DNA from 3 places in the Butyrivibrio sp. DSM 10294 genome. Region 1 is predicted to be linked to each of the others. Evidence: predicted binding sites of a transcription regulator. Region 1 holds the regulator's gene; each other region holds the start of a gene.
The links. The regulator NrdR, encoded in region 1, represses ribonucleotide reductase genes. The targets are predictions, from matches to a motif close to CACAANATNTTGTG.
Positions count from the first base shown of each region.

Region 1 (10,880 bases):
AACACAATTTAGGCCTCAGAGCCTGGCAGAAGATCGTGGGACAGTTTGTGATAACTGTAATATTTGCTCTGTATGTGGAGAACTTCACTGATCTTTCACTGGCAATGAAGATACCTTTCACCGATATTTCACTGGATTTTGGAATCTGGAATATTCCGATCCTGTTCTTTATTGCACTGGGAACCGCCAACGGAACCAACTTTACCGACGGAGTTGACGGACTGTGCGCATCTGTGACAGCTGTTGTAGCAGGCTTTTTTGCCATTGCAGCCATGCATTATCAGGCAGGCGGCGCAGAGGTTATGTCCTGCGCAATGTTGGGAGGACTCCTTGGATATCTTGTTTACAACGTATATCCGGGCAAGGTTATGATGGGAGATACAGGCTCTCTGGCTATCGGAGGCTTTGTAACCGGAATTGCTTACGTTATGCATATGCCCATATTTATAGTTATTGTCGGATTTATCTATGCTTTTGAAGTTATTTCTGTAATCCTTCAGGTTTCATATTTCAAGATTTCGGGAGGAAAGAGAATCTTCAGAATGGCCCCTATCCATCATCATTTCGAGAAGGGCGGCTGGTCCGAGACCAAGGTAGTTAACGTATTCACCACAATCACAGTGCTTCTGTGCCTTATCGCATACGCAGGCCTGTGATATCATCAATCAGTATTTTAGAAGGAAACAGTTATGAAAGCAGATCTTAAAGGTAAAAAAGTACTTGTAATAGGTTCAGGCCTCTCCGGAGTAGGCTCAGTAAGACTCCTTAACCAGGTAGGGGCAAAGCCTGTTGTTCTTGAGGAGAACACCAAGGTTACAGAGGAGGATATCAGAAACAAACTCCACGAGGAAGACAGAGACAGCACCAAGATAATCGTTGGAACTATTTCAGATGAAGAACTCTCTGATATTGTGCTCACAGTTCCGTCTCCTGCGGTACCTCTTGATTCTCCTACAGTTATGAGGATCAAGGAAAAGAATATTCCGATCTGGAGCGAGATTGAGCTTGCCTATAGCTTTTCCAAGGGCAAATTTGTTGCAATAACAGGAACCAACGGCAAGACCACCACAACAACCCTTGTAGGTGACATAATGAAGGCTCATTTTGGCAAGGTATATGTGGTTGGCAATATCGGCGTTTCTTTTGCTGAGAGCGCCCTTGAAATGACAGATGATACCGTTACCGTGGGAGAGATCAGTTCCTTCCAGTTAGAGGCTGTGGACAATTTCCATGCCAATGTATCCGCAATCCTTAATGTGACACCGGATCATCTCAACAGACATCACACCATGGAATGCTACGCAGCCATGAAGGAGAATGTCACACATAACGAGACCAAAGAGGACACCTGCGTCCTTAATTATGACAATGAATACACCAGGGATTTCGGAAGCAGATGCCCTGCCAAAGTAGTATTTTTCTCAACCAAAGAGAAACTTACAGATGGCTTCTACCTTGAAGGCGAGGACATCATGATGAGTAATGCCGGCAATCCCATGAAGATAATGAATATCCACGACATGAACCTTGTTGGTATGTGTAATGTAGAGAATGTTATGGCTGCTATTGCCATGAGTCTTGCCATGGGAGTTCCTCTTTCCGAGATACTGGAGGTTATAAGGGGCTTCAAGGCCGTTGAGCACAGAATTGAGTTCGTGGCAACCAAGGGCGGCGTAGATTATTACAATGATTCCAAGGGCACCAATCCTGATGCTGCAATTCAGGGAATCAAGGCCATGTCCAAGCCAACGATCCTCATCGGAGGCGGCTATGACAAGGGCAATGAATACGATGAATGGATAGAGAATTTCGGAGATACGGTCAAGCTCCTTGTGCTTATAGGTCAGACCAGGGAGAAGATAGCAGAGTGCGCCGAAAAACACGGTTTTACCAACTATGTGTTCAAGGATACCTATGAGGAGGCTCTTGCCTTCTGTACCGAATCTGCGCAGCCCGGAGACGCCGTTCTTCTTTCACCTGCCTGCGCAAGCTGGGATATGTTCCCGAATTATGAGACCAGAGGAAAAAGATTTAAAGAGTATGTGAATAAGCTCGCTGATTGAGCATTGTTGCAAGGGGTTAGTTTTGGAAAGATTTAAGACATTAAGAAAAGAAAAGGCAGAGTCCTATATTGATTACAGTATGATCTTCATCATTCTGTTTCTTTTGGCCTTCGGACTGGTAATGCTGTATTCCACCAGTTCCTACGAGGCGAACCTGGATTTCGGGGATTCCGCATATTATTTCAGGCATCAGCTGATACCGACACTTATAGGACTTGGGGGTATGGTTTTATTATCTTACTTCCCCTACAGGTTTTTTAAGAATCTGGCGCTGGTGATCTATGTGGGTGCCCTTGCGTTTCTTTTTGCCCTTATTCCCTTCGGAAAGGTTATTAACGGTGCCAAGAGATGGCTTAATATCGCCGGATTCTCGGTTCAGCCCGCGGAGATCTGCAAGATCGCGGCAATCATTTTTTCCGCCACGATAATAGCCAAGCTGCAGAAGAACCTTATGACCGCCAAGGGACTGGCCGTTACGCTGGTTCCGACCTTTTTTATGGCAATCCTGGTGTACAAGATCACCGATAACTTAAGTTCCGGTGTTATCATTCTGGGAATTGTAGGTCTGATGCTCTTTATTTCGACGCCCAATTACAAGCCCTATATTATAATTGCTGTTTCGGGTCTTGGGGCCTGTGCTGCTATTGTCTGGTTCATTTCAAGTTCTGCCGGTAATCCTGAGATGGGATTCAGATCAGAGCGTATTCTTGCCTGGCTCGATCCCAATGCACACGCTTCAGGCAAGGGATTCCAGACGCTACAGGCGCTGTATGCCATCGGCTCCGGTGGTATCTTTGGTAAGGGACTGGGTGAGAGTATGCAGAAGATGGGCTTTATTCCCGAGGCTCAGAACGATATGATCTTTTCAATCATCTGCGAAGAGCTGGGACTCTTCGGAGCAATTGCTGTTATGCTGATGTTCCTGATCCTTATCTGGAGACTTATGATCATCGCCAACAATGCCCCTGATATGTTCGGAGCGCTGCTGGTTATTGGTGTTATGGCCCATATTTCAATACAGGTTATTCTTAACATCGCTGTTGTTACCAACACCCTTCCCAACACGGGAATCACTCTTCCCTTTATCAGTTACGGAGGATCCGCCGTTATCATGCAGCTGGCGGAGATTGGCATTGCGCTCAATGTAGCAAGAAATATAGGAAGAGCGGATTAAGATGGGTAAGAAACGTAAAAGAAAAAGACCTTCGCAAAGAAGGCCTATATTTCCAAAGATTGATATTGGGGAATTATTCCGAAATATCGGCATATATTTTCTCAGAAGAAAGAGTCTTATAGTTATTGCGGCTCTTGTTGTTATTCTGCCGATAGCGGCCCTTATTGCCCTTAAATACATATCTGACAACTATACCGTCACCAATGTTTATGTGACCGGCAATACCCATTATACCAACGAAGAGATAATGGAAATGGTCATGGACGGACAATTTGGTCATAACAGCGTATATCTGTCCATGAAATACAGGAATAAGAGCATTGAAGACATTCCCTTCATCCAGAAGATGAGCGTGGAGATATTATCTCCGGATACCATCAGGATCAACGTGTATGAGAAGGCCATTGCGGGATACATACAGTATCTTGGCAGATATATGTACTTTGACAGAGACGGAATAGTGGTGGAGAGCTCCCTTGAGAGCTCGGATGACGTTCCGCTGGTTCTGGGGCTGTCCTTTGACCACGTTATCATCCATGAGAAGCTTCCTGTGGAAAATGAGAGCGTATTTGCCGAGATCCTGGATATAACTAAACTGCTGTCCAAATATGAACTTCATGCGGAAAAAATCTTTTTTGACAGCGACTATGACGTATATCTGTATTTTGGCGGAGTTGAGGTCAGTATCGGCACGAGAGACTACATCGATGAGAAAATTATTCAGCTCCAATATATCCTTCCGAGTCTCGAAGGGAAAAGCGGAATTTTGGAAATGAAAGATTATAACGAAGATACCACCAACATCACTTTTGAAGAGAAAAGCTAATGAATTGTCGGACAAAAAGTAAAGATTTCATAAAAAAAGTGGGTTGATTATTAAAAAAAAAAATCGTATCATAGCTAGTAGGAGTCTATGAGGTTTATGAAGGAGGAGTAGCTTTGCTGGAGATTAAGTCAAATGAGGCGGAATTCGCTTGTAAGATCATCGTCGTTGGGGTAGGCGGTGCAGGCAATAACGCTGTGAATAGAATGGTTGATGAGAACATTACCGGTGTTGAATTTATCGGTATCAATACAGATAAGCAGGCACTTCAGCTCTGCAAGGCCCCCAAGCTTTTGCAGATCGGTGAGAAGCTTACCAAGGGACTTGGCGCAGGAGCTAAGCCTGAGGTAGGACAGAAGGCAGCTGAGGAGAGTGCAGAGGAGATTTCTGCAGCTATCAAGGGCGCAGACATGGTATTCGTTACCTGTGGTATGGGTGGCGGAACCGGTACAGGTGCAGCTCCCGTAGTAGCCAAGCTTGCCAAGGATATGGGTATTCTTACAGTTGGCGTTGTAACCAAGCCTTTCAATTTTGAGGCTCGTGTTCGTATGCAGAACGCTATGCTGGGTATCCAGAATATTAAGAGCAATGTAGATACGCTTATCGTTATCCCTAATGATAAGCTTCTTGAGATAGTTGACAGACGTACAACAATGCCTGATGCCCTTAAGAAGGCTGATGAGGTTCTTCAGCAGGCAGTACAGGGAATCACTGATCTTATCAATGTTCCCGCTATCATCAATCTGGACTTTGCTGATGTTCAGACTGTCATGAAGGACAAGGGTATCGCTCATATCGGTATCGGTAGCGGCAAGGGCGATGATAAGGCATCAGAGGCTGTTAAGATGGCCGTTGAGAGTCCTCTTCTTGAGACCAAGATCAACGGTGCAACCAACGTCCTTATTAATATTTCAGGTGATATCTCCCTGACAGATGCACAGGAAGCATCAGATTACGTTAGAGGACTTGCCGGAGATGACGTTAACGTTATCTTTGGTTCAACATACGATGAGAACAAGACTGATACATGTACCATCACTGTTATCGCAACAGGTATCGAGGACAAGGCCAACACAATGCCTCAGCAGCCTGTTCAGAGAGCAGCAGCACCTCAGCCCGTGGTACAGCCTATGGGAACACCTGCAATGCATGTGGCACCCCAGCCGGTTGTTACACCTGTAACACCTATTCAGCCTACTGTTACTCCTATCGGAACAGCAACAGAGCAGGTTGCAAGACCCGCAGCCGGAATGACACTTAACAGACCTACAGAGATCAGAAGCACTGTAGAGCCCAAGTCACTTAAGATTCCGGATTTCCTTCAGAGGAAGTAATATTGATGATTATGAGCCCTTCGCCCTTGGCGAGGGGCTTTTTTTCGGCTCTATCCGATATTTTGTGTAGAAAAGACCGACAAAACATGATACAATAATTTGTGGAACAAGCCTATGTTCGTACTATATACAGTGTATATAATTTGAGAATATGGAGGGAATAGCATGAAATGCCCATTTTGTGGTAAGGATGACACCAGAGTTATTGATTCAAGGCCTGCAGACGAGAATACATCCATAAGACGAAGAAGAGTCTGTGATTCCTGCGGCAAGAGATTCACTACCTACGAGAAGGTTGAGACTATTCCCCTTATTGTTATCAAAAAAGGCGATGTGCGTGAGCCCTACGACAGAGCCAAGATTGAGGCTGGCGTATTCAGAGCCTGCCACAAGCGCCCTGTCAGCGCAGAACAGATCACCAAGCTGGTGGACTCCGTTGAGACCGAGGTCTTCAACATGGAGCAGAAGGAAATTCCCAGCCGTGCCATCGGTGAGATCGTCATGGACAAGATGAAGAATCTCGATCCGGTAGCCTATGTTCGTTTCGCATCCGTATACAGAGAGTTCAAGGATGTGAATACCTTCATGGACGAGCTCAAATCCGTTCTTCGTAAGGAGGCTGACGGCACAATAACAGATTCCACCGACAAGAACACTCCTCTATTGAAGAAGGAGAGCTGATTTAACCAAAATGTATATCAGGCAGCTATGCGGAAGTTGTTTTTTGCATAGCTGTTTTTTTATAGTCTGTTCTTGACAATTCTTTGACGAAGCCGTATATTGAACGATGTAATTGGTCTAGCCAAAGACCAAGAAAGAGGAGGAAGATTTGAACATGATCAAAAGAAGTTTTGGCAGAAAGGTTGGCTGCTCACTTCTGACGGTTGTGCTCACAACACTGACTATTGCATTGAGCGGCTGCTCAAGCGACAAGGCAGGAGATTCCGCTAAGGTGGAGGAGAACACCGCCACCGATACTGTAGTAACAGAAGCACCTGCAGCTACAGATACAGCGGAGGATCTTTCTAAGCTTATCGTAGGAATACCTCAGGACATTGACGGTCTTGACCCCCACACATCAACAGGGGCAGGAACAAGAGAGGTACAATTTAATATTTTCGAAGGACTTGTTAAGCCCGACGAGAACGGTAATCTTAACCCTGCTGTAGCCAGCGAGTACACAATTTCAGATGACAGCACAGTTTACACATTCACACTGAGAGATGGAGTCAAGTTCCACGACGGAAGCGATGTTACAGTAGAGGATATTAAATATTCTTTAGATCGAGTTAAGGGTAAGGACGGCGAAGAGCCTCTTGTTAAGACCTTTGCTAAGGTCGACAGTGTTAACATTGTTGATGACAAGCACGTGGAGGTTGTACTTAAGGAGGCTGATTCAGACTTTATAACTCAGCTCACAGTTGCCATTTTACCTGCATCCAATGCAGATCCGGCAACCAATCCTATCGGAACAGGCCCATACAAATATGTTTCCAGCTCACCTCAGGAGAACATCATCGTAACAAGATTCGATGATTATTGGGGAGAGAAGGCGTATATCAAGGACGTTGTTTACAAGATCGAGTCCAACGCAGATGCCATTGTTATGGATCTTGAGGCAGGCTCCATCGATATGTTCTGCCGTATCACAACAACACAGGCAGCACAGCTTTCAGACAAGTTCCAGGTATATGAGGGAACAACCAATGCGGTACAGGCTATGTACCTCAACAACGCGGTTAAGCCTTTTGACGATGTAAGAGTACGTCAGGCTCTGTGCTATGCAATTGATCCTGCTGAGATTATGGGCTTTGTATCAGACGGTCTTGGAAAAGAAGTCGGAAGTGCTATGTTCCCCGGCTTTACCAAGTACTTCATGCCTGAGCTCAATGATACTTACAATCAGGACATAGATAAGGCTAAGGAACTTCTTGCAGAGGCAGGATATCCCGATGGTTTTGAGTTCACCATCACAGTTCCTTCCAACTACACTCAGCACGTGGATACAGCTCAGGTTATTTCAGAGGAGCTCAAGGCTGTAGGCGTTACAGCCAACATCCAGGAAATCGAGTGGAACTCATGGGTAAGTGATGTTTACACCGGAAGACAGTTTGAGGCAACTGTAGTCAGCGTTGATGCTTCAACACTTTCAGCAACAGCTATGCTTTCAAGATATGTATCCGATGCAAGCAAGAACTTTGTTAATTTCAACAGCCCGGAATTCGATGCTGCTTATGCCAAGGCTGAGGCTTCCACAGATGATGCTGAGAAGACAGCTGCTTACAAGGAATGCCTCACAATCCTTTCTAAAGAGGCTGCCAGCGTATACATCGAGGACCTTCCGCAGCTGGTTGCACTTAACAAGAAATTTACAGGATATACTTATTATCCTCTTTATGTACAGGACATTGCCAAGATCAGACCTGCACAGTAAAATTATTTAATACTATAAAATTTTAATTGCGGGGAATACGCGTATGAGATATATCATTAAAAAGTTTTTTATGATGATTTTAACCCTAATTGTGGTGTCCATATGCGTATTCCTCGCTTTTAATTTAATACCGGGAGATCCGGTAGTCAGAATGCTGGGACTTGAGGCATCTCCGGAGCTTGTATGGCAGACAAGAGAGAAGCTCGGCCTCAACGACCCCTTTATCGTCAGATATTTCAGATGGTTCACATCATTTTTGAGAGGAGATTTCGGAACCTCCTACAGCTACAGCGTTCCTGTGGCAGGAATGATCGCCAACAAGATACCGATCACACTGACCCTGGGACTTATCGCATTTTGTCTTACAGTTATTGTTTCGATTCCACTTGGCATTATTACCGCCAAGCATGAGAATGGTGTCCTTGACAGGATCATCACCGTATTTAATCAGATCATTATGGCTTGCCCGCCATTTTTCTCAGGTATCCTTATTACCTTTGTGTTTGGAATGATACTGAGAGTCTTCACACCGGGCGGCTTTGTATCATATAAAGACGACTTTGGCGGCTTTGTCTGCTATCTTATTTTCCCTGCAGTGGCTATTTCTTTGCCCAAGATAGCCATGACAGTCAAGCTCCTTAGGGGAAGCCTTATTGATGAGGCCGGCAAGGACTACGCCAGAACGGCCTACAGTAGGGGTAACAACACCAACGGCGTTCTCTACAGACATGTGCTCAAGAATGCCATGATACCTGTAGTCACCTTCCTTGGAATGGCTCTTGCGGACATGGTTGCAGGCAGCCTTGTAATTGAGCAGGTATTCAGTATTCCCGGAATCAGCAGAATACTTCTCACAAGTATCAGTAACAGAGATTATCCGGTGGTTGAGGCCATTATTATGGGTATCGCCACAATCGTAATAGTAATAAATCTATTGGTGGATGTAGTATACAGAATAATCGATCCAAGAATTGAGGCAGAGGACTGATGAAGGATATATCAATTAAAAAGATCTTGAAGGATCCATATCTTACGGCAGGTCTTCTTATCACGGGGATCATTCTTATCATGATAATTGTGGGCTTTTTCTGGATGCCCTATGAACCCACCAAGATGAACTCAGCTGACAAGCTTCAGGGAATATCCGCAAGGCATCTCATGGGCACCGACAACATGGGAAGAGATGTGTTCAGCCGTGTTATGTACGGTAGCAGAGTGACTCTTCTTATCGCCATAGGTACCGTGATCATAGGTGCAGGCACAGGAACCATTATTGGGGCCATAACGGGCTACTATGGCGGTATGCTGGATGAGATCACCATGAGAGTAATTGATGCTCTTTTTGCATTTCCAAGTATCCTCCTGGCGCTGGTAATCGTCAGTGTATTCGGAGTTGGCTGGATTCAGCTGATCGTTTCACTGGGAATCGCCTTCGTGCCAAGCTTCGCCAGAATAGTAAGAGGCGAGGTGCTTCGCTGCAAGAACATGGACTATATCGAAAATGCCAGACTGCAGGGAGTATCGGACCTTAGAATGATATTTGTGCATATCCTTCCGAATATGAAGGGAGTAATGGCTTCATCAATACTTATCGGCTTTAACAATGCTGTTCTTGCTGAGGCAGGACTTAGCTATCTTGGCGTTGGTTCACAGCCGCCTTATGCAAGCCTTGGTAAGATGCTCTCGGATGCTCAGCAGTATATGTTTACGACGCCCAGCTACGTTCTGTGTCCAGGTATCGTCATCGTGCTGATGGTTCTTGGTTTTGCATTTCTTGGGGAGGGAATCAGAAGATGGAAATAATTCTTGATGTAACCGATCTTCATATAGAATTTCATGACCACGACCTTCCTGAGACAGCGGTGGAAGACTTTGACCTGATGCTGGGTAAGGGTGAGATCGTTGGGATAGTTGGCGAATCCGGCTCAGGCAAGAGTATGAGTGCCCTTGCCATAGCAGGTCTTTTATCAAGACATCAGATTAAGAAGACGGGCCGCATCATGTTTGACGGCAACGACCTTCTTACCTGTGACAGAAAGACCCTCAGGCAATATCAGGGAGATGAGATTTCCATTATTTTCCAGGAGCCCATGACATCACTTAATCCGGTTAAAAGAATCGGCTGGCAGGTGGAGGAACCGCTTCTTATCCATCATCCTGAGATCAAAAAAGCCGAGCGCAAGGCCAGAGCAATTGAAATGCTGCGGAGCGTTGGCCTGGATAAGGCCGAGGATATCTATTACATGTATCCCCACGAGCTGTCCGGCGGAATGAGACAGAGAGTCATGATTGCTGCAGCCATGATCGGCAATCCTCAGATACTGATCGCAGATGAGCCCACAACAGCTCTTGATGTAACGGTTCAGGCCCAGATTGTGGATCTTCTTAAGAAAATCAACAAGGAAAGAGGAACCTCCATAATCTTCATATCCCATGACCTCAGCCTTGTAAGTCAGCTCTGCGAGAGAGTTATCGTAATGCAGAAGGGCAGAATCGTGGAGACCGGCAAGACCTCAGTTGTTTTTACAAGACCGATGGACACCTATACCAAGAAGCTTATTGCTGCGATTCCCAAGATCGATCTTGGGTAAAGACAGATTTAGAACGGATGAAAGCATATGGCAGATGAAGTTATTAGAATCTCCGACCTGAACGTTTTTTATAAGAACAGGAAGAGAAAGCTTTTTTCAAAAAAAGAAGATAAAAAAGTACAGGCTCTGTACGGAGTCTCTGTTTCCATGGAGGAAGGCGAGGTTCTTGCAGTAGCCGGAGAATCAGGATGCGGCAAATCAACCCTTGCAAGGGCCATTGTTGGCATCAACAAGGACTACACCGGGGAGATATGGCAGAAATATCCAAGACCTCAGATGGTATTTCAGGATCCTTACAATTCACTTAATCCGGCCAAGACCATAGGGTGGCTCCTGGAGGAACCCTTAAGAGTCGACAAGGAGAGACAGTGGACCAAGGAGGAGAGAAGAGCCAGGATTGAAGAGATAATGAAGGATATTGAGCTTCCGCTTAACATGCTGGAGAGATATCCGTCGCAGCT
Region 1 covers NZ_JANSWL010000080.1:113,838-124,717, forward strand. Annotated here, with positions in the region: gene mraY (phospho-N-acetylmuramoyl-pentapeptide-transferase) at 1-656, shown strand, start outside; gene murD (UDP-N-acetylmuramoyl-L-alanine--D-glutamate ligase) at 690-2,063, shown strand; gene NXH67_RS12170 (FtsW/RodA/SpoVE family cell cycle protein) at 2,086-3,237, shown strand; gene NXH67_RS12175 (cell division protein FtsQ/DivIB) at 3,239-4,063, shown strand; gene ftsZ (cell division protein FtsZ) at 4,177-5,394, shown strand; gene nrdR (transcriptional regulator NrdR) at 5,560-6,075, shown strand; gene NXH67_RS12190 (ABC transporter substrate-binding protein) at 6,230-7,828, shown strand; gene NXH67_RS12195 (ABC transporter permease) at 7,872-8,816, shown strand; gene NXH67_RS12200 (ABC transporter permease) at 8,816-9,631, shown strand; gene NXH67_RS12205 (ABC transporter ATP-binding protein) at 9,622-10,419, shown strand; gene NXH67_RS12210 (ABC transporter ATP-binding protein) at 10,447-10,880, shown strand, end outside.

Region 2 (10,880 bases), on a different contig from region 1:
GAGGGAAGAAATGCGGAAGATGATATTTACTTCAGAAAACCTCAGTGGCTTAAAGGCGCTGCTCAGCTTACAATAAACGGCAAGGAGGCTGAGATCAAAGAGGCGGACGGTTTCTTTATCGTGCCCGGAAGTGCTGTCAGGGAAGGCGCAAGTATCACTTTGAAGCTTCCTATGGGAATATGTGCTCACAATCTTCAGGACGGGAAGAACACCTACGCATTCTGCTATGGACCTTACCTTCTGTCTGCAAGACTTGGAACAGCTAAGATAAGCGAGACAAGCCACGGCGTGGCTGTTCGTGTTGCAGCAGGAAAGAGCTGTGAATCCGATGAACTTAAGATCACCACTGGTGAGACGGTAGATGATTTTATCGGCAATATCGGTCAGCATCTCATAAAAAGAGAGGAAGGTACAGAGTTTGATCTTACCGGAGTGGAGACACCTCTTGTGTTCACAACCCATTTTAACCAGTATAAAGAAAGCTACGGAATCTACTGGAAATTCAGCTGAAACATGCGGACGCAATACCGTCAACTGTATGCTATAATATAGTTGGAAAGTTACATTATTTTAAGCTGACAGGGTGGCGTTTATGAGACTGGTATCAGTAGATAAGTTAGAGCCGGGGATGGTTGCCTCGGAAAATATTTATACTATCGATGACAGACTTGTTCTGCCTAAGGGTACGATTCTGGATGAAAAGGACATAGCCAGGATCAAGGCCTATTCCCTTTATAATGTCTTTGTGGAGGATGTGAAGAAGGAAGCGCCGGCAAGGCCCAAGAGCGCTTCCGGATCATCTCCATCCTATGCCGAGCGTGTCAAGAGCTCGGAGGAATTCATCAGATTTAAACAGAACCTGGAGGAATATGCCGAGGAACTTGAGGAGGCCTTCAGGATGATCGTGAACGAGTCCATGGAGCTTGATGTGGATAAGCTCACTGAGCCGGTTTATCATCTTTTCGTGGAAGCGGGGGGAACAGCCGGCATTTTTGACATGCTCCATAACCTAAGGGACAACAGCGATGCTGTATATGTTCATTCCTTGAATGTCTCACTTATCTGTAACACGCTCGCTACCTGGATGAGACTTCCGGAGGAAAAGATACAGGTGGCCACAGCGGCAGGGCTTTTGCATGATATAGGTAAGCTCTATGTTCCGGAGGATATTCTTAATAAGAAGCAGGAACTTACCGAATATGAGCAGCGCGCAATGAGAGAGCACGTTACCAAAGGCTATGAACTTGTTAAAGGCCTGGACATTGACGAGCATATCAAAAAGAGCATTCTGATGCACCACGAGATGAGAGACGGCTCAGGTTACCCTCTTCATCTTAAAGGTGAGCAGATAGATGAGATAGCATCTATAGTTGCTGTTGCTAATACTTACGACGACCTGACCTCCAAGAGAACCTACAGGGAGGGAGTCTGCCCCTTTGACGTTATTGCCAGATTTGAGGCTGAGGGCCTCTATAAATATGATCCAAATGCAATAATGACGTTCCTTAGTAATATCGTTAACACCTTTATAGCCAATAGAGTTATGCTCAACAACGGCAAGACCGGAGAGATCATCTTCATCAATCCGGTGCATCTGTCACGACCTGTTGTAAAGAGCGGAAATCAATTTATTGATCTTGCGGCCAATAAGAATCTGGCCATCGTTGCAGTCATATAAAACATCCCATAAAAAGTAAAAATGCACAAAAGCAGGAAACGAAAATTGTAAAAAGCGTTTCTTGTTTTTTCGTGCATATTACGCTAATATTTCAATGTGGAAACTTGAAAAATAAAACATGGTTTCCTCGATAGAGATGTTATGAAAAGCCGATAGGGTTAGTCGGCGGAAAAGGGAGTGCGATGACTGAAAGATCAAAAGTGATATTTGGCAACAGGGTTAAGGACAGCGATTATAAAGCCGCTTTGAAGTCGAAAAAAAGTTATATCAAAAAGTTTGGGGATGATTCTAATGTAGATTACAAGATAAATGTTACCGAAAACCAAGTGATTGGACCTATTATGGGTGTCCGGAATATTGTCGTGTCTGCCAATTCTTCAGGGGGGGAAATTGATAAGGACAAGGGTATTATCGTAGGTAACATCCGCATGGGCTTTGGCCATTACCGTATCTCAATGGCGATTGCATCCTATGCTCACCATCTTGGCTACACTCCTTACTGGATGGATCTCAATTCCTATCCGGAGACCACCTGTACCAAGGTAATAGGACATCAGAATGATCTCTATTCATTAGGTTCAAGGCTCTCCAAAAATCCTATTTTCAATAAGCTTGTTTGGGAGCCTACGAACTATGAAGGCTTCAGAGCTCTTTCATATAACGCCAAGGATCAGAAGAATGCCGAACTTATGGCACCTGTTTATAAAAATGTTCCCAAGGAAGTGCCTGTTGTAGCAACACATGTATGGCCCGCCCAGGCAGCCATTCACGCAGGAATGAAGAATGTTGTCAATGCAATTCCCGACAACTGGCCTATGGCCCTTCACCTCTCCGAGGGCTCACTTCATACAATACAGTGCAGAAATGCATATATGGGATATCGTATTCTCAATGGAATGAACAAGAAGAATGTCTGCAAACCCATGCCTCAGAAGGACCTTGTTTATACAGGCCACTACATTGATTATGAGCTGGTAAGCAACATCGAAGCTGATTGTCAGGCAAGACTTAATCGCAGGAAAAACGGCAAGCCCATGAGATTCCTTCTCACCATCGGTGGAGCAGGAGCTCAGAAAGAGATCTTTGCCGAGATAATTAAGCACCTCATTCCTTACATCAAAGAGAAGAAAGCAGCTCTTTATGTAAACGTAGGTGATTACCGCAATGTCTGGGATGAGCTCGTAAGAGAGATTCCCGAGATGGCAGCTCTTAAGAAGGAGCATATGGATGATTGGGAGGATACACTTAACTTCACCACCAATGCTCTTGACGAGAATAAGGAAATAACCGGAATTCACGGTTTTTATCACAAGGACATTTTCCAGGCTGTATATGCCACCAACCTTCTTATGAGAAGCGCAGATGTACTTGTAACCAAGCCAAGTGAATTGGCATTTTATCCTGTACCCAAGCTCTTTATCAAAAGAGTAGGAAAGCATGAGATGTGGGGGGCTATCCACTCTGCTGAAATTGGTGACGGAACACTTGAGTGCAGGGATATACCGCATACAATTCAGATGCTTGATCAGTTCCTTGAGACAAGCCTTCTGGATGAGATGTGCGAAGCAATTGTCGCAAATAAGCAGGCGGGAATTTATGATGGGGCGAAGAAAGTGATTGAGCTTGCAATGAAGCTTAAGGAGGAAAACAAGAAATGAAACAGCTAAAACCTATTACAAACGCATTATTATGGATCTTCGCACTGGGACAGTTCGGATGGAGTCTTCTTTCCGGAATCGTAAGTAACTGGATGGTTTACTATTATACAGGTGAACCAAGTGATCTTAATCCCAACACGGGTATTTTTGCAGCAGGGATCACACAGAATCCTATTGTATTCAAACTTACTCTGTTTGGCCTTGTTCTTGCCTGCGGACGTATATTTGACGCTATAACAGATCCTCTTATTGCAGGATGGTCTGACAGAAGTAACTATAAGGGTGGAAGAAGAATTCCTTTTATGCGCGTAATGGCTATTCCTTTTTCACTTTGCACTATCGCACTTTTTGTTCTTCCCCAGACAGGAAGCATAGTATTTAACGATACACTTTTATTCATCCTTCTGATGGTGTTCTATCTCTTCATGACAATGTTCTGCACACCTTATAACGCACTTATTGCAGAGCTTGGAGATACGCAGCAGCACAGGATCAACGTATCAACCTTTATTTCATTCACCTTCATCGTCGGACAGAGTATTTCATTCCTTCTTCCTAACGTTGCAGGTGCTCTTGAGAGCAGCTTTGGACAGGCAGGCGGGATCAGAATGGCTGTTGCTATTATGGCAACTATTGCATGTCTTGCAATGATTTTCCCTGCGTTCTACATCAACGAGCGGGATTATATTGACAGCAAACCCAGTCAGACACAGCCCTTCAAGTCACTTATCAGCACCTTCTCAAACGGACAGTTCAGACGCTTTGTATACAGTGATGTTATTTACTTTTTTGCCCTCACACTTTTCCAGACAGGTCTTGCCTTCTATGAGACACAGCTCATGGAGATCGAGGATTCATGGACATTCCTGCTTACAGCAACAATGACTTTTATCAGTGTTTGCCTGTATCCTTTTGTTAACGTTTTTGCCAAGAAGATAGGCAAGAAGCCACTTATCATTATCGGTTTCTTTTCATACTGCGTTGTATTCCTTATCACATCCATCTGCGGTAAGGGACTTCACTGGGGCTTTATAGTTGCTGTGGTGGCAGCTGTTCCTATGGCTATCCTTGGAATTCTTCCTCAGGCCTGTGTTGCAGACGTAGCTGAGTGCACAAGACTTGAGACCGGTGAGGACAGATCCGGTATGTTCTTTGCAGCTCGTACCTTTGCATTCAAGATGGGTCAGGCTCTTGCACTTGTAGTATTTACTTCAATCACAGTGGACAAGACACCTGCAAGCTACAGAACAACAGCTGTAGTAGCTCTTATTACCTGCTTTATCGGAGCTGTATTATTCTTTGCTTACAATGAGAAAAAGCTCCTTGGCAGAATCAAAGAGCTCAAGGGAAGCGAAGAGATCTGATATATACAGATTATTGACTAACATTTCGGATTGGGGTGTTATATTAAATAACAGAGAAAAGACTCGGCTTTGTCCGGGTCTTTTCTCTGCTCCAATATTTTCAATCTGCTATAATTAGAGTGATTTTTGAGAACGGAGACTTAATTCATGAGGATATACGGACTTCAGAAAATGACATTACTGGACTTTCCTGAGCATGTGGCCTGCACCGTCTTTTTGGGCGGCTGTGATTTCAGATGCCCCTTTTGCCACAACTTTGAACTCGTTGAGAATCTGACTGATGACTACATGGAAGAGGAGGAGTTCTTTACTTTTTTGGACAAGAGAAAGGGCATTTTGGACGGAGTTGCCATATCCGGCGGAGAGCCTTGTATTCAGAAGGAACTTAAGAATTTTATCATTAAGATCAGGGATAGAGGGTTCCTTATCAAACTGGATACAAACGGCTATCATCCTGGGCTTTTGGCTGAACTTACAGATGAAGGCCTTGTGGATTATGTCGCCATGGATATTAAGAACAGCCTTGATAAATACGGCATGACCGTTGGCGTTAAGGATCTGGACACCAGGCCTGTTGAGGAGAGCATAAGGATTCTTCTTCAAGGCAAAACGGAATATGAATTTCGAACCACACTTGTGAAGGAGTTTCATGACATTTCCGACATTGCAAAAATTGGTGAATTGATAAAAGGAGCGAATAAATATTTCCTTCAACAGTACGTTTGTCGGGAAAACGTGCCGGATAAAACGCTAAATCCGCCATCCGAAGAGGACATCAAACAATATCTTGTGGTTCTTTCCCAAAATGTACCAAATGCCCAAGCCAGGGGCATTTGAGAATGAATTCTCATTTATTTTAGCGGCTTTGTGAACCAATTTTCTGAATATAAACCACAATATATAGTATTTTATATTTAAATGTTTACTATATATTGACGATGATACGTATTAATGTTACCCTATTATTAACACAAAATATGAGAGAGAAAATGTGTTGTTTTTGAAATAGAAGGGGGTTCATATGTATCAGGTGGTTAAGCGTGATGGCAAGGTCGCTGACTTTGACATCAGTAAGATTTCTGCGGCTATTACCAAGGCATTCGTTGCTTTGGATAAGGACTATCATTCAAGTGTTATAGATCTTGTAGCACTTCGCGTTGCTTCCGATTTCGAGAGCAAGATTTCCAATGGAAAAATTACAGTTGAGCAGATTCAGGATAGCGTTGAGAAGGTTCTTTCAGAATCCGGCTATGCTGATGTTGCCAAGGCATATATTCTGTATCGTAAGCAGAGAGAAAAGGTTCGTAACGTCAACTCTGCGCTTCTTAACTACAAGGATCTGGTGGACGATTACCTCAAGATCAATGACTGGAGAGTTAAGGAGAATTCTACAGTTACATATTCTGTAGGCGGCCTTATTCTGTCCAACTCCGGCGCTATCACAGCCAATTACTGGCTTTCCGAGGTCTATGATGAGGAGATAGCCGGAGCTCACAGAAGCGCTGCTATTCATATTCATGATCTTTCCATGCTCACAGGTTACTGCGCAGGCTGGTCACTTAAACAGCTTATTCAGGAAGGACTTGGCGGAATTCCGGGCAAGATAACTTCATCACCTGCATGCCATCTTTCAACTCTTTGCAATCAGATGGTCAATTTCCTTGGAATCATGCAGAATGAGTGGGCAGGAGCACAGGCTTTTTCATCCTTTGATACCTATCTTGCACCCTTCGTTAAGATAGACAATCTGTCTCAGCATGAGGTTAAGCAGTGCATTCAATCCTTTGTCTATGGAGTGAATACACCGAGCCGTTGGGGCACACAGGCTCCTTTCTCCAATATCACTCTGGACTGGACTGTGCCTAACGATCTTAAGAACCTTAATGCCATTGTCGGAGGCAAGGAAGTAGACTTCACCTATGGCGATTGTCAGAAGGAAATGGATATGGTCAACAAGGCCTTCATCGAGATCATGATTGAGGGCGATGCCAACGGAAGAGGCTTCCAGTATCCTATTCCCACTTATTCCATCACAAGGGACTTTGACTGGAGTGAGACAGAGAACAACAAGCTTTTATTCGAGATGACTGCTAAATACGGAACACCGTATTTTTCAAACTATATCAATTCAGACATGGAGCCCTCCGATGTGCGTTCCATGTGCTGCAGACTCCGTCTTGACCTTAGAGAGCTCAGGAAGAAATCCGGTGGATTCTTCGGCTCAGGTGAGTCTACAGGTTCTATCGGTGTTGTTACCATCAACATGCCGAGAATTGCTTATCAGGCTGCTGATGAGAAGGACTTCTATGCAAGACTTGATCATCTTATGGACATTGCGGCAAGAAGTCTTCATACCAAGAGACAGGTTATTACCAAGCTCCTTGACCAGGGACTGTACCCTTATACCAAGAGGTATCTCGGAACCTTTGCTAATCACTTCTCAACCATCGGCCTTATCGGCATGAACGAAGTGGGACTTAATGCAAAGTGGATCGGCGCTGATATGACAGATGCAAGAACCCAGGAGTTCTCCAAGGATGTTCTTAACCACATGAGAGAGCGTCTTTCCGATTATCAGGAGAAGTACGGAGATCTCTACAATCTGGAGGCAACTCCCGCAGAGTCCACAACCTACAGATTTGCCAAGCATGACAAGGAACTTTATCCCGATATCATCACAGCCAATATGGACGGTACACCTTATTACACCAATTCATCACACCTTCCCGTTGGCTACACAGAGGATATTTTCTCTGCTCTCGATATCCAGGATGAGCTGCAGACACTTTATACATCAGGAACAGTATTCCATGCGTTCCTGGGTGAGAAGCTCCCTGATTGGAAGGCAGCTGCCAGCCTTGTAAGAAAGATTGCCGAGAACTACAAGCTTCCTTACTACACAATGTCTCCTACATACTCAGTATGTAAGGAACACGGTTATCTCTCCGGAGAGCAGGCTGTATGCCCTCACTGCGGACAGAAGACCGAAGTCTACAGCAGAATTACAGGATATTATCGTCCCGTTGCCAACTGGAACGACGGTAAGGCTCAGGAATACAAGGACAGGAAGGTCTACAATATCGGAACCTCAGTCCTTACACATGAAGGCCCCAAGGCATCAAGCTTTGTAGAGGCTGCAGTTAAGAAGGCCAACAAGGAAGCCGGAAACAGCCTTGATAACATCACTGCTGAGTCCGTAATGCTGTTTAAGACCCAGACCTGTCCCAACTGCAAGATAGCAGGGGCAATGCTGGATAAGGCCGGAGTAGTATACAAGACTCTCGATGCTAACGAGAATCCCGAACTTGTAGAGAGATTCGGAATCATGCAGGCACCTACCCTGGTAATTACTTCTGAGGAAGGCTATACCAAGCTTCATGGTGTATCTGACATCAAGGCATGGATTAAGGACAGCTTCGCTTCATAAAATGAACTTTCAGAGACGGAGGTAGTAGGTCATTTTTCTAAATGATCTAGCACTTCCGTCTCTTTTGAACAGTGCCAAACCATTGTAAAACAGCGTGTTTTGTTGTATTCTATATATTGTAGAAATAGATACTTTGAACGCTTTATAATATACAAGATGTTGGGATTTCATTATGAACTGTAAAGATGCGGAAAAAATGATATCGCCGTTTCTTGAGGACGACCTGGACAACAAGGATCTGGCTCAGTTCCTGGAACATATGGAGAGCTGCGATGAATGCAGGGAGGAGCTCACCATACAATTCCTGGTGCTGGTAGGTATGAAGAGACTTGAGGACGGTAATACTTTTAATCTTAAATATGAACTGGATAATATGCTAAAGGATGCCAGGAAGAAGCTCAAGGCCAGAAGATATCTTGTGGCCACCAGCATTGTTCTTGAGCTTTTGGTGGCAGCGATGACGGTGGTTACCGTTATACTTGCAATGACCCTTAGCTGACACGGATGACAAAAGAGGATTTATGACTAAGCAGAAACTGATTATCAATGGTAACGAACTTATAAAAGATGCTTATTATTCTCTTCCCATTTTTTATGATGGAGAGGGTAACCCGATTAACGGAATATACGGAGCATTGTACAAACTTTCCGGGATGGTTAGATCCGGCGACTACGAAGCTGTATATGTGAGCATCACCGAAGCTGAGAATACGCCGGTTGCTGTGGAATCTCAGGTGGAGAATTTTAAGGCTTCTCTTTCACAGCTTGATGCTTCCCTTACAGGTAGTGAAGAGGAAGGCAGCGGAGTTGCAATTACGGAGGAATTTTCGCAGGGACTTCTGGACAAGCTCTTCGAAATATCACCTCTTAACGATGCAAAAAGCTCTGTTTCCTTAAGCCTTAAGATACAGACAACCTCAGATCTGAATGAGGTTGAAGATATATTCGCAAGGGCACTTGAATACGGCAAAAAGTCCATCGACAATTTTGTCGCCTATTTCCCATTAACAGAATATAAGAGTAAGGATACCAAGCAGAAGGACCTGTTGGGGCTTGGGCTTTGCTTTGACAAAGAATGCGCGTATTTTATACAGCCTCAGGGCTTTATTACAGAGAATTATCTGGGGCAGAAACTTGCAGAGCTCAGTAAGAGCGTATCTCTTGCCACCTTCGATATCAAGGACAGCTTTGGATTTTTTACTCCTTCTGAGATCAGCGAGAGAGTAAGGGGCTATTCCGAAGAGGATGAGAGCTACAAGACTTCTCCGAGAGCCTTCGATACTCTGATCGGCGCTTATGTGAACAATCCCATCAAGAACGACTACAGGATTGAAGATATCTCCGGTGAATATCTAAAGCTCCCTTTGAAGAAAAAAGAGGACTACTTCGGCAAGGAATCGCTACGAAATGCAGATGACAAGCTCCTTTCCGAATATGCTGCCAAGGCTGCCTACACCTGCTTTGCAGCGGCACCTGCGATTAAGAAAAAGCTTGAGAAGACCGGAATGGACAAGCTCTTCTATGAGATTGAGATGCCTCTTTCCTATATCCTTTTTGCCATGGAAAAAGAAGGAATCATAGCCAGAAGGGACGAACTCAAGTCCTACGGAGACAAGCTCCAGGTAAGAATCACAGAGCTGGAGAAGAAGATCTATGAAGCGGCCGGTACTGAGTTCAATATCAATTCTCCTAAGCAGCTGGGCGAGATATTGTTCGAGAGACTGGGGCTTCCAGCTGAGAAGAAGACCAAATCGGGATATTCCACAGCTGCAGATGTACTGGAAAAGCTGGCTCCCGATTATCCCATTGTTGCTGACGTTCTGGAGTACAGAGGACTTGCCAAACTTAAGTCCACCTATGCGGATGGCCTTTCTGCCTTCATAGAGGAGGACGGAAGGATCCACACCAGCTTTAATCAGACCATAACAGCTACAGGAAGAATCAGCTCCACAGAGCCCAACCTTCAGAATATTCCCATGAGAACAGAGCTTGGAAGGCTTATCAGAAAAGTATTTGTTCCAAAGGAAGGGTACGTTTTTGCAGATGCGGATTACTCCCAGATTGAGCTTCGTATTCTGGCTCATATGTCTCAGGATCAGGGACTTATCAGTGCTTATCACGAAGGTGAGGATATTCATAGCATTACAGCTTCCAAGGTGTTCCATGTGCCCTTGAATGAGGTTACACCACTTCAGAGACGAAATGCCAAGGCTGTAAACTTCGGTATCGTCTATGGTATCAGTTCCTTCGGCCTGTCCCAGGATCTGTCGATTTCAAGGGGCGAAGCCAAGGAATATATGGATAAGTACTTTGAGACCTACCCCGGAGTCAGGGAGTATCAGGACAAGGTCATCAGCGATGCCAAGAATACAGGCTACAGCGTGACATTGTATGGCAGAAGAAGACCTATCCCGGAGCTTAAGATGAGCAACTTTAACCTCAGACAGTTCGGAGAACGTGTTGCAATGAATGCACCTATTCAGGGAACCGCCGCCGACATCATGAAGATAGCAATGATCAATGTCTACTTCAGAATTAAGAAAGAGGAGCTTAAATCCAGACTCATCCTTCAGATTCACGACGAACTGGTAATAGAGACTGCGCCCGATGAGAAGGACAAAGTAACAGCTCTTTTACAGGAAGAGATGGAGAATGCAGCGATTCTTGCAGTACCGCTTGAGGTTGAATGCCATACCGGCACTGACTGGTATGAGGCTAAGTGATAGGGGATGAAAAAAGTGCTTTCTAAGGAC
Region 2 covers NZ_JANSWL010000088.1:41,041-51,920, forward strand. Annotated here, with positions in the region: gene NXH67_RS16295 (beta-L-arabinofuranosidase domain-containing protein) at 1-510, shown strand, start outside; gene NXH67_RS16300 (HD-GYP domain-containing protein) at 593-1,678, shown strand; gene NXH67_RS16305 (DUF6937 domain-containing protein) at 1,861-3,336, shown strand; gene NXH67_RS16310 (MFS transporter) at 3,333-4,700, shown strand; gene NXH67_RS16315 (anaerobic ribonucleoside-triphosphate reductase activating protein) at 4,848-5,537, shown strand; gene NXH67_RS16320 (ribonucleoside triphosphate reductase) at 5,722-8,127, shown strand; gene NXH67_RS16325 (zf-HC2 domain-containing protein) at 8,300-8,626, shown strand; gene polA (DNA polymerase I) at 8,649-10,850, shown strand; gene coaE (dephospho-CoA kinase) at 10,857-10,880, shown strand, end outside.
Region 2: the regulator NrdR is predicted to act here: its motif matches at 5,593-5,606, upstream of NXH67_RS16320 (ribonucleoside triphosphate reductase).

Region 3 (10,880 bases), on a different contig from region 1:
AGTTCTTCTATAGTAACGTCTTTTCCGACTTCTACTCCATATTTGAATTCGACGCCCATCTTGCTGATAACGTCGATCTCAGCTTCGATGATGTCCTTTTCAAGTCTGTAGCTGGGGATGCCGTTCATCAGCATGCCGCCGGCTCTCTTTTCCTTCTCAAATACTGTGACAGGATAGCCGTCTCTTCTTGCAAAATATGCAGCAGCAAGGCCTGCAGGACCTGCGCCGATGATAGCAAGCTTGTAATCATCACTCCACATTCCGCCGTCGTGCTTCTCGCAAAGAGGAATGTATCTGTCCTCTTTCTTAAGATCAAGAGAAGCGATGAACTTCTTGATCTCATCGATGGCAAGAGGCTGATCGATGGTTCCTCTTGTGCAGGCGTCCTCGCATCTTCTGTTGCAGATTGCACCGCAGATCATAGGAAGCGGATTGTCCTGCTTGATAAGCTTAAGGGCATCCTCATAGCGGCCTTCTGCAGCCATCTTGATATATCCCTGAACAGAAAGGTGTACAGGGCAAGCTGTCTTACATGGTGCTGTTCCGGTTTCGTAGCAGTTGACCTTGTTGTCATCGCGGAAGTTGTAATTCCACTTATCAGGGCCCCACTTGGTTGCATCAGGAAGGAGAGCCTTGGGATATTTAACCTCTGTTCCGTCCTTTTTGCAGAGCTTCTGTCCCAGCTTAGCAGCACCGGCAGGGCATACCTCTACGCACTTACCGCAGGCTACGCACTTTTCCTTCTCAACATGTGCTCTGTAGGCTGATGCTGACATATTTGGTGTGTTAAAAAGCTGTGAGGTTCTGAGGGCATTACATACACCGGGCGCACAGTTACAGATAGCAACGATCTTGCCTTCGCCGTCGATGTTGGTGATCTGGTGAACATAGCCGTGTCTCTCTGCTCTCTCCAGGATCTCATACACTTCCTCTTTGGTTACATAATGACCGATTCCGCGGCTGTCCATGTACTCAGCCATGTCGCCCATACCGATACAGTAATCACCACGGATTTCTCCGGAGCCTTCACCTCTCATGGCCTGCTGCTTTCTGCAGGAGCACTCTGAGATGCCATATTTGTCATACATGTCGATCCATCTTGACAGATGCTCTACAGGTACTGACTGGTTTTCCAGTTTGATTGCCTTCTCAACAGGAATTACGTGCATTCCCACACCTGCTCCTCCGGGCGGAACCATCTGTGTGATCCCGGCAAGAGGAAGCTGTGTCATAAGGTTGAAAAAGGTTGCAAGCTGAGGAAATTCATCTGTCAGCTTGTCCTGCATCATCATAAATTCAGCAGAACCGGGAACAAAGATAGGAAGCTCATACTGCTTGTGCTTATCCGCTGTCTTTGCTCTGTTCATCTCAATAATGCCAATCCAAACAAGGCGGTCGACCATCTTCTGAGTATCTTCCACGCTCATGTTGTTCATCTTGGCAAGTTCTTCAATTGAATAGGGAACTCTTGTCTTTTTGAAATTGATAAGGAACTTAACCTGTTCCTTGTTAAGAATCATATCAAGCATCCAATATTCAGGATCCCTGTTGTTGATCTTCCCCGTTAACTTCTTTACGTAGCGGTCTGTTATCAAAGTTGCCAGCTTCAATACCAGTTTTTCCTTTTCAGGATCTGCTGCCACGTAGTTCGGATCCTGCCAATAATCATTCTCGTTGATCATTGGGTCTCCGAGCTTCCACTCTGCCATACTCTTACCCATAAAAATCTCCTTACCCATAAATATTTCGTGGTTTCAAGTAACCCCCCCACGGGGTTATGTGGAGATATTTTATCATATAAGGCAGTAAACTCCTATAGGTTTAGTTGTTTTCAATCACTTTACATGAACGCTGGTCAATTTTCTGACAAAAGGATGTGAGGGATGCCATCTCCCCTTGTCATTCCTCACATCCTTGAAGTATCTCTGTCATTATATTTCGACAGCACAATACTTCCACTCTCAAATGTCTCCGGAACATCAATGATCCTCTGATTTGATGACCCCCTGAACCTCAGCATCAGATCTTTTTTCTCAAGAACAAATTCCCCATCCACAAGAACATCAATGGAATGCAGGATCTCATCAGTGTACTGGCCGTGGCAGCGCTTGTTATCGGGATCTGTCAGTTCCTCCCAGAGGTAGCCGCTGTAGATCCAGATTGTCTTCTTGGGAAGCTCTTCTTTTATTCTCTTGATCAGGGGATATAGCGCCTCCTGATTGGATATTTCCATGGGTTCGCCGCCGAGGATTGTCAGGCCGGCGATATAATCCGGCTTAAGGGATTCAATGATCTCATCCTCAGTCTTCTGAGTATAGGGCTCCCCGTAGTTAAAATCCCAGGTCATCTCGTTAAAACAGCCCTTACAGTGATGGGTGCAGCCGCTGACAAAAAGCGCTGTTCTGCAGCCCACTCCGTTTGCCACATCATTTAAATATATCTGTCCGAAATTCATTCTATCCCCCTAAGCCTCCTTATAGTACTAAGGCTCTATAAGCCAATATCATTTCCTTATTTTACCATATTTATTTTATGCATCGATATTCATTTTTATACATTATTTCAGTCCTTGATTGAGCTCTTAACGATCTCGCCGGCAGCATCGATTGTATAGAAGAGTCCAGCATTTATGCCAAACTTAAACGTTAAATATTTATGCAAAAAATGTATAAACCAATCATGTCTAAAATCGCCCAAAAAGTAACAAGCCGGGGAAAATGATCCCCGGCCTGCCATATAGATCCATAATATTTCTCCCTCTGAACTACCACAGCCATAATATTGTCAGATATCCGCTGTATTCCTCGTATGGCGTCCAGTTATAGCCTCTTTGAACTAAAACCACTGTATTATCTCACAGGATTGGACATATGGAGAACTCTCTCCTTGATCTCCTGTGTACGTCCCTGGTTCCAGAACTGTGTTCCGATGTAGCCGCAGGTTCTTCTTGCAACATTCATCTTGTTCTGATCGCGGTTGCCGCAGTTAGGGCATTCCCAGATGAGCTTGCCGTCTGTGTCGGTAACAATCTTGATTTCTCCGTCGTAGCCGCAGCACTGGCAGTAGTCTGATTTGGTGTTAAGCTCAGCATACATGATGTTGTCATAGATGTACTTCATAACTGAGATAACTGCCTCTATATTGCTGTTCATATCAGGAACCTCAACGTAGCTGATGGCTCCTCCCGGTGAAAGCGCCTGGAACTCAGACTCAAATTTGAGTTTGGTGAAGGCATCGATCTGCTCGGTAACATGAACGTGATAGCTGTTGGTGATATAGTTCTTGTCTGTAACCTCCGGAATAATACCGAATCTCTTCTGGAGGCACTTAGCAAACTTGTAGGTTGTGGACTCAAGAGGTGTTCCGTACAGACTGAAAGCGATATTGGTCTCAGCTCTCCACTTAGCACACTTGTCGTTAAGGAACTGCATTACCTTAAGTGCAAAGTCTTTGCCTCTTGGATCTGTATGTGATACGCCCTTCATATACTTGGTACACTCGCACAGTCCCGCATAACCGAGGGAAATTGTTGAGTAGTTGCCAAAAAGGAGGGGATCGATAACTTCACCCTTCTGAAGTCTTGCAAGGGCTCCGTTCTGCCAAAGGATAGGTGCAACATCGGAAGGTGTTCCGAGAAGTCTGTTGTGTCTGCACATAAGAGCCCGCTTGCAGAGCTCGGTTCTCTCTTCCATAAGCTCCCAGAACTTGGCTTCATCCTTGTAGGAGGAGCAGGCAACGTCCACCAGGTTAAGGGTTACAACGCCCTGGTTGAAACGTCCGTAGTACTTGTGGTCTCCTTCGTTATAGTTCTGAGCATGTGCCTTGTTGCCCTTGTTGCAAAGACCCTCTGCGTTCTCCTCGCTGTCGGGAGTAAGGAAGGATCTGCATCCCATGCAAGGATAAACATCACCCTTCTTGAGTTCCTTCATCTTCTTGGCTGAAATGTAGTCGGGAACAAGTCTCTTTGCAGTGCACTTAGCTGCCAGCTCTGTGAGGTACCAGTACTTGGAATCCTCATGAATGTTGTCCTCGTCAAGAACATAGATGAGCTTGGGGAAAGCAGGTGTGATGAGCTGTCCCTTCTCGTTCTTAACACCAAGGATACGCTGCTTGAGCATCTCCTCGATAACTACTGCAAGGTCTTCTCTCTGCTGTCCCTCGGGAACCTCATCGAGATACATATATACTGTGATGAAAGGTGCCTGACCGTTGGTGGTCATAAGTGTGATTACCTGATACTGGATAACCTGGCAGCCTCTCTCGATCTCTTTTCTAACTCGCATCTCTGCGATCTCGTTTACCTGCTTCTTGTTGATCTTCATGCCGGCAGTCTCGAACTCAAGAGCAACTTCCTTGCGGAATTTCTGTCTGCTGACATCAACAAAAGGTACAAGGTGTGAAAGTGTAATACTCTGTCCGCCGTACTGTGAGCTGGCGATCTGAGCAATAGCCTGGGTTGCGATATTGCAGGCTGTTGAAAAGCTCTTGGGACGCTCGATCATAGTCTCGGAAATAACTGTACCGTTCTGGAGCATATCCTCAAGGTTAACAAGACAGCAGTTGTGCATATGCTGTGCAAAATAATCTGAATCATGGAAGTGGATAAGTCCTGCCTCGTGGGCCTTGACTACATCCTCGGGAAGAAGGAATCTTCTGGTGATGTCCTTGCTGACCTCTCCTGCCATGTAATCTCTCTGAACGCTGTTAACAGTGGGGTTCTTGTTGGAATTCTCCTGCTTAACCTCTTCGTTGCTGCACTCAATAAGAGACATGATCTGCTCGTCGGTTGTGTTGGACTTCCTGACAAGAGCATGCTTGTAGCGGTAGGTAATATATTTTCTGGCAACCTCGAATTTGCCTGACTTCATCAGGCCATCCTCTACCATATCCTGGATCTCTTCCACACTGGCAGCTCTGGTGAGGGATGCACACTGTTTCTCTACAGCTCTCTCAACATCGCTGATCTGTCCTGCGGTGAGTTTCTTCTCGTCGGTCACCTCATCGTTGGCCTTCTCAATAGCGGCGATGATCTTGCCACCGTCAAAAGCCACTTCCTTGCCGCTTCTCTTAATGATCTTCATAAAAACCCCCTTATAAAAAAGTTCTCTCTCAGCATAAATGTAACCACAAGGACAACTATATCTTGTGGTTACACATTAATGATAATACAGTATATTGTTTAATTCAAGTGAAAAAATCTACAAAAATTAATTAATTCCTACGCACCGTTTCAAGCCTGTTATGCAGTCTTTTCAGGTGTTCCAGGGTTTTTTCGTCGCTGACGGGTCGCCCTGAAAAAAAATAGTCCGTTTTGATCTGGCACAACATCTTGTGGTAGTCGTCAAAAATAACCTCATCATCAGGTGTATCTGATAACTTCAGACCAAGCACATGGGCTAGGTGATGTATTGTACCAAAATTACCATCCACTAGCAAGGTGTTATCGCCAAAATATTTCTTTAATGACGGTTTAAAGTAATTAAAATGGGTGCAGCCCAGTACTAACGCGCAATATAAATTTTTGTCATAGGCTCCGAACTGCTGCTGTATGTATTCCTCCACCTCAGGCCCCTCGAAGAGCTCTTTTTCTGCGAACTCCACGAACCTTGGCATGGCCAGGAGGTCAACTCTGTGCTCCTCATCCACCCTGTGGAGCAGGTCTCTGAGCTTGTCTTCCCTGATGGTTACCGGGGTTGCGATCACCATGATCCTCTTGTCGTCGGTGCCTTCTACGGCAGGTTTAACCGCCGGCTCCATTCCCAGTATCGGCACATCGAATGAGGCGCGCAGGTCCTTGATGGCTACGCTGGTTGCTGTATTGCAGGCAACCACTATAGCCTCCGCTCCCTTGTCCAACAAAAACCTTGTAATCTCCTGCGCATAGCCTTTGATCTGCTCCGGAGTTTTAAGGCCGTAGGGAACGTGCTCTGTATCTGCATAAAATATATATTCCTGATCCGGAAGACGGTGATATGCCTCATGAAGTACGGACAAACCGCCTATTCCTGAATCGAATATTCCAATTTTCATGGTAATTTCCTTCTTTTTATCCTAAAATATTAATCATGGAAAACAAAAAAATCGATGAACTTCAAAAACTATATGATAACTCCAAGGTCGGCGCCCTGGTGCAGGAGATCTGCGAATACTACGTAACCAACGAAGATCCCGAGGACGGCTCCTCCACGGATGCCCTTGAACCCAGGGAGGTTGTTGACGCAGTGTATCTCCTGTTCTGTCTCCAGAGCAGAGAGCAGATCCTGGATGAATTCAACATTGTAAGGAAGAGATATCCCGACCTCTATACCTCGGTCTCCTCTCTCCATAACACTCTTTTGGTAAACATGGATTACCGGGCTCTTGAATCCGACTGCTGTCAGAAAATATCCGCCTATGCCGTAGATACCTCCAAGGAAGAGGTCCTTGCACACGCGGATACATTTGTCAGAACCGGTGAAAATCTCTCAGCCGCCGTTGATAAGTTCTATTCCTGGCTCCACTCAAGAAGCCGCTAGAGCTTATTGTGATACAGCTTCCAGATATTTGGAGGAAGCATACAATTGCTGTCCCTCGTATTCTACTATTGCCCAGGTGGTCTCACTGCTCTGGGCAATTCTTTTTATTGTTGTTCCCTTAGTAACTGAAGTCACTATTGTTGCGTCGCTGTCTGAACTTGGCACAGTGCGAAGATTCAGGCTTGCGGCGGTTACCGTCACCATGTCTCCGGTCTCTTCATAACCTTCCGGAAGAGCCACCTGGACTTCCTCTGCAGGCTCTTCGTCAGGATCGGGTCTGAACTTCGGTGCCAGGAACTTGTAAGCTCCAAAAGCTATGGCTGCAAGAATTACTATTCCTGTGAGGATCGATGCGAATCTTACCACAACCAGCATCAGATCTTTCCCCTCAGATTCCTCATCTTCCTCCTCATAGGGTTCTCCGTCCTCGTCGTAGTCCTCATCTACACCGTCATATTCTTCGTCGTACTCTTCATCATATTCTTCATCGTACGGCTCGTCGTATTCTTCGTTGTAGTCGCCTTTGCACGGTTTCTGAGGCTGCTCCTGTACCGGGGCAGCGCCGGCAGCCTTATCACTATGGGCATCCCTGCCTGCTGCCTTATCTGAAACGGCCTCTTCCTTGCGGGGAGCAGGCTCGTAATCATCCCGGGCGTCCCATCCTCTTTGTGCACGAGGAATATGATGTTTCCTGATAAGCCCGGTATTCTCGTCCACAGGCTCTCTTTCGGCTATAGTTCCCTTATCTCTTGGCATGTCGACGGGCTTGTCCGCGGCAGTTTTCCCACTGCCCGGTGCCTTAGCTTCTTCTGCCTCCGGGATGCTCACCTCTTGCTCTGCCTGCTGCTCAGCCTTCTGTCTCTCCCTGAAATACTCTTCCCTTTCCTCTTCGGTAAAAAAGTTGTAGGGATCCACGATCTCTATTGATTCGATAAAACCGGTGTCTCCATTTTTTACAGTGCCGGTTCCTGTTGGGGTTCCTGCACTGTCCCTTGGTTCTTTCTCAGTATTTACGCTGTCGCTGCGTTTAATGTAATCCTCAAAGTTAGTAATCTTATCTGCCACGTCAGTAAAACTCCCTGTTGCAAGAAGTGCTGGCTATTAAGCCAGCACCTTATCAATTATTCCTTGTAATTTAGCCTTGTTAAGTGCTCCGACTGCTGTCTCTATAACCTGTCCGTCCTTAAAGAAAGCAAACATCGGAATTGACATTACGTTGTATTTCTGAGCAATGTCAGGTGACTGATCAACATTGATCTTGCCAACCTTAAGCTCTCCTTCGTACTCATCAGCAAACTCATCGATCATGGGGGCCATCATCTTGCAGGGTCCGCACCAATCTGCTGAAAAATCAACAAGAACAGGCAAGTTACTCTTTAAAACTTCTTCTTCGAAATTCTGACTGTTTAATGTGTAGTCCATTACTTTGTCCCCTTTCTGCTCACAATGTACTTGTAAATTGGATTGCCTAATGATGAGAACTTCTCTTCATACTCGGTCATCACATTGCCCTCGTTCATGGCCTCATCGTGATGAAGGTCATAGGTCACTGCATCCAGTGTCCATCCCGCCGGTTCCACCTCATCCAGTGCAAACCGGAACAGATCCTCGTTGTCAGTCTTGAACTCTACGACTCCATCTGCTCTTAAGATCCGGTCGTATCTTCCAAGAAACTCCCTTGAGGGAAGACGCCTCTTGGCGTGTCTCTCCTTGGGCCATGGATCCGAGAAGTTGAGGTAAATTTTATCTACTTCAGAAGGTGCGAATACCTCTGTGATAACCTCCGCATCCATTCTGATGAAGATCACGTTGGGGAGCTGCAGCTCCTCCTGCTTCTGTATTGCTCTAAGTAAAACGCTTGAGTATTTCTCTATTCCGATGTAGTTAATATCAGGGTGAAGGGCTGCCATGTCCATGAGAAAACGTCCCTTGCCCATTCCGATCTCGATATGTATGGGTTTGTCGTTGCCGAAAACCTCTTTTTTCCAAAGTCCTTTTTTCTTCTCAGGATCCTTGACGGTGAACTTGCTGTCCGCAATTACTTCTCTTGATCCTGCAATATTTCTTAAACGCATGTTACTCCTTAAAAATCAAATCAAAAATACAGGCCCGAAGGCTCTTATATCATTGATTTTACTACATTTATGCGCCATTTGCAAAGAGCCGGGGGTTGCTCTTTACTGTGATGAATCAATATTGTATTATTTTCTTACTATGACACTTGAAAAAAACTCTATTAATAAGAAAAACTTCATATATAGAGTTTCCGCAGCGCTGATCGCAATCGCCATCGGCATCTGCTCAGTTCCGGTAACAGCTAAGGCTGACACGCCGGACTACGCAGCAGAGGCAGCAGAGAGGAAACTCCTTCCGATACAGAGTAACGACACCCCCGGCTGGCCCGAGGGACCTGAGATTCCCGCGCAGGCAGCGATCCTTCTGGAGGCAAATACAGGAACCATCCTCTATGCCAAAAACATCCACGAGGAGCTCTACCCCGCCAGCACCACCAAGATCATGACCTGCCTTCTTGCGGTGGAGAATGCAAGCCTTGATGATAAGATAACCTTCTCAAATGACGCAGTATTCAGTGTTCCCCACGACGGCTCCTCCATCGGAATGGATGTGGGCGAGTCCATCACCCTTGAGCAGGCCCTCTACGGAATAATGGTAGGAAGTGCCAACGAAGTGGCCAATGCAGTGGGCGAGCATGTCAGCGGCAGCATCGATGCCTTTGTTGACCTTATGAACGACAGAGCAGCTGAGCTTGGCTGCACCAACACTCATTTTAACAACACCAACGGTCTTCAGGACGACAATCACTATACTTCCGCCTACGACCTTGCAATGATAGCAAGAGCTTTTTTTGCCAATGAGTTCTTATGTAAGGTGGGAAATACACCAAGATATCACTTCACACCTACAAGTACTCAGCCCGATGACTTCTATCTCAACAACAAGCACAAGCTGATCACCGGCGAAGTGTCCTACGAGGGCATCCTTGGCGGCAAGACCGGCTACACAGGCCAGGCCCGTGAGACCCTTGTTACCTGCGCTGAGAAAAACGGCATGAGACTCATCTGCGTCGTTCTTAAGGACGAATCTCCTGCCCAGTTTAGCGACACTGTTACGCTGTTTGACTACGGTTTTAACAACTTCAGACCTGTGAATGTCGCAGACAATGATGACCGCTACATGCCGGATGATTCCCTTTTCTTTGAATCAGAGCACGACGTATTCGGAAGCTCCGGAACAATACTTAATATCAGGAAAAATGATAAGATCATCCTCCCCAAGACCTCAGACATCAAGGATACCACCTATGAAATATCCTATGACCTGACTGACGCCCAGAAGGCAGAGGCCCCCTATGCCCTTGCCAAAGTAAGCTACAGCTTCAACAATGCTCCTGTGGGAGAAGCTCTTATCTGCTATTTTGGCAAAACAAAAGCCGCTTCCACTGAAGCGGCCGTTGCTACACGTACAATATACATCAATATTAAACTGGTGATAATCGCTGCCTTTGCGCTGATCATTCTGGCTACAATAATCCAGCTCATCATTTCGCAGATTATCTATAACCACACCCACGCCAGAAGAAACGATCGTATACGTTTCAACCGAAGAAAAAAAGAGACCAACGGTCTTACCTTCAAGGGCAAAAAGTTCTGATTACCGCCATCACTGGTCTTTCTCCGGGTTCTGTCTCTTCCTGACCTTGCGCTGCTTGGCCTTCATGGCCTCCACCTCCTCGGGGGAGACGAATTTGCAGGTCTTGATAACAAAGAGTCTTCCGTTCTCTGCCTTCTTGATGCGAACCTTGGCCTTCATGAAGCCATGCTTGTCGCAGTAGGCGGCGCTGTAATAGTGCTTGCCGTTGGGAGAGAACCATTTTACCCTTCTTTTGATATTACAATGGCAGATATAGCACTTGGTGCTCATGATCTCCATGTTCTCAAGTACATCCTCCTTGGTATCGAACTCCCTGGAGATGTACTTGGCATAATTGTCAAAAACAATGCGGATCTCCTGCTTCTTGGTCTTGGGAGTCACATAGGTGTCGAAGGATATTCTCTGAAGCACCCTGTCACTGAATCTCTTAAATATCTTGGCCGTGTACTCGGCATCCGCCAGAGCCCTGTGAAAAGGTATATCCTGGATAAGTCCCAGCTCATCAACTGCAGTGGCAAGGCTCTTACGGGACCTTCCATCGTCATAGGCAAGGCTGTAGAGTTTCTGCGCATCGTAGAAAGGAAGCGGCCTGTCGGACAAAAGAGGCATGTCATAGAAGTCCAGATTTCTCTGAAACTCCGTAAGATCCAAAGGTCCCCAGCTGCAGAACTTGGGGTCCTCGCCGCACCACTC
Region 3 covers NZ_JANSWL010000049.1:80,294-91,173, forward strand. Annotated here, with positions in the region: gene NXH67_RS04345 (FAD-dependent oxidoreductase) at 1-1,682, opposite strand, end outside; gene nrdG (anaerobic ribonucleoside-triphosphate reductase activating protein) at 1,907-2,455, opposite strand; gene nrdD (anaerobic ribonucleoside-triphosphate reductase) at 2,850-5,081, opposite strand; gene murI (glutamate racemase) at 5,212-6,030, opposite strand; gene NXH67_RS04365 (hypothetical protein) at 6,066-6,515, shown strand; gene NXH67_RS04370 (SH3 domain-containing protein) at 6,519-7,580, opposite strand; gene trxA (thioredoxin) at 7,617-7,937, opposite strand; gene trmB (tRNA (guanosine(46)-N7)-methyltransferase TrmB) at 7,937-8,590, opposite strand; gene NXH67_RS04385 (D-alanyl-D-alanine carboxypeptidase family protein) at 8,730-10,187, shown strand; gene NXH67_RS04390 (3'-5' exonuclease) at 10,197-10,880, opposite strand, start outside.
Region 3: the regulator NrdR is predicted to act here: its motif matches at 5,135-5,148, upstream of nrdD (anaerobic ribonucleoside-triphosphate reductase).